Regions from separate parts of the Arvimicrobium flavum genome, predicted to be linked through region 2. Evidence: predicted binding sites of a transcription regulator. Region 2 holds the regulator's gene; the other holds the start of a gene.
The links. Region 2 encodes PhoB, which activates phosphate uptake and scavenging genes when phosphate is short. Its sites were predicted from a motif close to TGTCATNNANCTGTCAT; they were not measured.

Region 1 (2,198 bases), 460 kb from region 2:
GTCACTCGATCCATAACTCGCTGGCTATTGATCGACCAATAACCGTCGGGATATGTGTCCGTCAAGCCAGGACGCGGTGGCGCGCTGGCTGGTGGCGAAAATTTCACCCTAACGTGACTTTCCATTGCGTCATGCGTCTGCCAATTGTTCGGCACGCAAAAAGACCGGATTCGGGACCTGGAGAACTGACGCAAGACATGGCTACACGCGACCTCGCCGGGCGCGCAATTCGAGCTTTGACACCTTCCGGACGTGCCGCGACTGTCCTCGCCGCCGTGGCCTTTGCAGTTCCGTTCATGGGAACGGCAACTGCCGAGCCGTTGAACACGCCGCTCGGTGTGGTCGAGCTCTTCACCAGTCAGGGCTGCAATTCATGCCCTGCGGCCGACTCCGTCTTCTCCGAACTGGTGTCGAGGGGCGATGTCGTCGCGCTCGCCTATCATGTCGACTACTGGGACTATCTCGGCTGGCGCGACACCTTGGGCAGTCCCCAGAACACGGCGCGCCAGTACGAGTACATGAAATCCTTCGGCGCCCAGTCGGTGTACACCCCGCAGGCCGTCATCAACGGCCGCACGCACGTCAACGGGGCCAGCAAGCAGGAGATCGACCAGGCGATCAACGAGCTGAAGGGTGGGGGCGCCGGGCTGGACGTCAAGGTAAGAACGATCCGGCAGGGGGCGAGCCTGAGGATCGAAGCGGATGCCGCCACCGGTGACGCGAATGAGGCCGAGGTCCTGCTCGTCTATTTCGATCCGCCCACGCCGGTCGACATCGATCAGGGGGAGAACACGGGCAAGACGGTCACCTACTGGAACGCAGTCACCAGCGTCCAGGTCGCGGGCATGTGGCACGGCAAACCCGCCAGCTTCGAGCTGCCGATGCGCGAGGTGGCGAAAAACGGAGCAGGGGGCTACGCCGTTCTGCTGCAGGCGGTGAACGGAGATGGTTCGCCTGGACCGATCCTGGGCGCGACGCTCATCCGGGAGCCCGGCGGCTGACCGGATCGAAAAAGCCGGCGCCAGCTGTGCTGACACCGGCTGCAAGGACTTTGGGATCGTCGCTCTCGGCTTTCAGGCCGAGGTTGGTTCGATCCGACGCAGGCCCGTGGGCGGGGGGCTTGGGGTTTACGAGCCGGTGCCGGACCGAACCGTCTCAGGCAACGAGGCTAAGTTCGTCGGACATTGGGGCGCGAGGTGGGATAAAAAGCGGCGGGAATGTGGCGGCCGTTCACCAATTCCTACGAAATGTGTCAAAATGTTACTGGACGTGATCGCGACTCAGTTCGCTCGCCCGGGCTTGCATTTGGCGCCGGTTGGCTCCACCTTCGTCACATGATTGTCAAGGGGACATCCGGCCGATGATCGACCGTAGCGGGGGTGCGGAGGATAGGGATGAATCCGGAATATTGATCCCGTTCCACGATGCCCGCCGCCAGCGGTTGGATATTCCGGTTTCCTTCGACAGGCGGGAACTGGATCAGATCCTCAAGGTCTATAGCCGGATGGTCGCGTCCAACGAGTGGCGGGACTACGCCATCGATCACTTGCGCGACAGAGCCGTGTTCTCGGTGTTCCGCCGAGCGAGCGAGACGCCGCTGTTCCAGATCGTCAAGAACCCGTCGCTGGCGCGCAAGCAGGGCGCCTACTCGGTGGTCGCCGCCACCGGGCTTATCATGAAGCGCGGCCATGAGCTCACGCGTGTGCTCACCGTGTTCGACAAGGCGCTGAGATTGGTCCGGGCCTGACCGGCCGAAGGCTGCGGTTCGGACACAGCCAATCCGGTCGCCGGCGATGGCGGGAAGGTGACGATCCAGGCAACCGGTGGAGAGTTCGATCCCGGGAACCTACAAAGTAGGTGGGCGCCGTGTGCTCCGATCCACGGACCGAAGCAGGGACAGCTCCCTTAGAGATCGATAAGGCCCCGGGGATATGTTACGCCTGCCGAGAGGCCCAGACCGTCGATCCCAATATACGCATCGCGCCGCGGTTTCGCCAGCGGGCAAATCGACCCGCGCGCATCTTCGGAACCTGCCAGGCATCGTTCGGCTTGCCTTCGCCGCCGCCGCTCCGGTACAGCACCCAAGCTAACAGGAAGAACGTCATGCGCTTTGAAGGCACGGCCGACTATGTGGCCGACAAGGATCTGATGGTGGCCGTCAATGCGGCGATCGCGCTTGAGCGGCCACTGCTGGTCAA
Region 2 (2,198 bases):
TCGGCTGAGTGGACGCGACTCTAGACGCCGAGGACATCATGGGCGAGCACACCGTCTCCTCCTTCGACGAGGACCTGAAGCATATCCATCAGCTCATCCGCGACATGGGCGAGCATGCCGGCCGGATGGTGCAGGCCGCGACCCGCGCGCTCTTGGCCTCCGACGTGGCGTTGGGGCAGCGTGTCGTCTCCGACGACGCGATCATGGACACCAAGCAGCGCGAGCTGGACGACCGTGCGATCAGGCTGATCGCCCTGCGCCAGCCTATGGCGCAGGACCTGCGCGCCGTGGTCGGGGCCATCCGCATGGCGGCCGATCTCGAACGCATCGGAGATCTCGCCAAGAACATCGCCAAGCGCGTCGGCGCGGTCGGAATGACGGCCATCCCCAAGGCGCCGTCCAACAGCATCGAGCTGATGGCCGCCCAGGTGCTCGAGCAGGTCGAAGGCGTCATCGAACACTATGTCGGCAAGGATGCCGAGGCGCTTGTCCAACTGCGCGTCGACGACCGCCAGATCGACGCCAAGTATACCGCGGTGTTCCGCGAGCTGCTGACCTACATGATGGAGGACCCGCGCAACATCACGGCCTGCACGCACCTCCTGTTCTGCGCCAAGAACCTGGAGCGCATCGGCGACCATGTCACCAACATCGCCGAGAACGCCTATTTCGTGATCACCGGCAGGCAGTTGCCGCTCAACCGGCCGAAGCTCGACGAAACGTCGGCGTCGGCTCTCGCCGACTGAAGCTGCAGGACAGGCCGATGATTGCTCCCAAGGTCATGGTGGTGGAGGACGAGGAGCCGCTGTGCGAACTCCTCCGCTACAATCTGGAGGCCGAAGGCTACCAGGTCGAGGTCGTCACCCGCGGCGACGAAGCCGAGCTTCGCCTGCAGGAGAACGTGCCCGACCTGCTGGTGCTCGACTGGATGATTCCGGCGGTGTCCGGCATCGAGCTCTGTCGCCGCCTGCGGATGCGGCCGGAGACGGAGCGGCTGCCGGTCATCATGCTGACGGCGCGCGGCGAGGAGAGCGACCGCGTGCGCGGCCTCTCGACGGGCGCTGACGACTACCTCGTGAAGCCGTTCTCAACGCCCGAGTTCGTGGCGCGCGTGCGTGCGCTGCTGCGCCGCGCCAAGCCCGAGGTGCTGTCCAGCGTGCTCAAGGTCGGCGACATCGTGCTCGACCGCGAATCCCATCGGGTCTATCGCAAGAAGACCGAGATCAAGCTCGGCCCGACAGAGTTCCGCCTGCTGGAATTCATGATGCAGCATCCCGGCCGCGTCTTTTCCCGTGGCCAGCTCCTCGACAATGTCTGGGGCGAAACGATCTACATCGATGAGCGGACGGTCGACGTTCACGTCGGGCGGCTGCGCAAGGCTGTCAACAATGGCCGCATGCCGGACGTCATCCGTACCATCCGCGGCGCCGGCTACGCCATCAACGAGGCGTAGCGGGTAGGTGGCCTCGGGCGAAAAGTTGCCCAAGAAACAGCTATCCTGGAACTGACGAACTGCGAGTTCGCAGTGGCCGCAACCGCCTTGTCCGAGGCGGGTGCGGCATGCTTACCTGAGGCCTTCGTACGACGGGAACCTGGGGGAGGGTGCACGTGGAGGTAACGCGCCGAACGGTTGCGGTGGCGATCGTCGCGACGATCGCGTGTCTGGCCGCGCGTGTCCCCGCCGCCATGGCTGCGCCCCCTGCTTCCCAGCCCCAGCCCATCATCTTCGCCTGGAACCGTCTCGTCCTCGAACTGGTGCGGCACACGCCGACCTATTCGCCCCCGGTCGCCAGCCGGGCGCTCGCCTATCTCGGAGTGACCGCCTTCGAGGCGATCGCCGGCGGCTCGGCCGGACTGCGCTCCCTGGCGGGCCAGCTAAACGGGCTGCAGCCCGTTCCGGCGCGGGAGAACGGCGCGGCCTATGCGGACGCCGTGGTGGTCCAGGCGGCGATGGCGCATGCCGTGCGCGAGCTCTTCTCCAACACCGGACCGACCGGCCTACGCGCGCTGAAGCTGGTCGAACGGAACCTGCATTTGGCCGCAGCCTCGGGCGTCGCCGAAGATGTCGCCGGCCGCAGCACCGCCTATGGCCGGGCGGTGGCCGAGCACATCCTCGCCTGGTCGCGCACGGACGGCGGAGCGACCATCGAGAACATGGGCTTCCCCTACGAATACAAGCTCACGGAAGGGCCGGCGCA

Region 1: a site for PhoB is predicted at 1,329-1,345, ahead of PD284_RS05300 (DUF2794 domain-containing protein). Genes of this name have one in related genera too.

Annotation. Positions count from the first base shown of each region.
Region 1 is NZ_JAQGPN010000001.1:1,074,506-1,076,703, forward strand. It holds gene PD284_RS05290 (ArsR/SmtB family transcription factor) at 1-5, opposite strand, end outside; gene PD284_RS05295 (DUF1223 domain-containing protein) at 297-1,001, shown strand; gene PD284_RS05300 (DUF2794 domain-containing protein) at 1,361-1,747, shown strand; RNA gene ssrS (6S RNA) at 1,806-1,962, opposite strand; gene PD284_RS05310 (AAA family ATPase) at 2,104-2,198, shown strand, end outside.
Region 2 is NZ_JAQGPN010000001.1:1,538,572-1,540,769, forward strand. It holds gene pstB (phosphate ABC transporter ATP-binding protein PstB) at 1-8, shown strand, start outside; gene phoU (phosphate signaling complex protein PhoU) at 39-746, shown strand; gene phoB (phosphate regulon transcriptional regulator PhoB) at 764-1,453, shown strand; gene PD284_RS07620 (vanadium-dependent haloperoxidase) at 1,609-2,198, shown strand, end outside.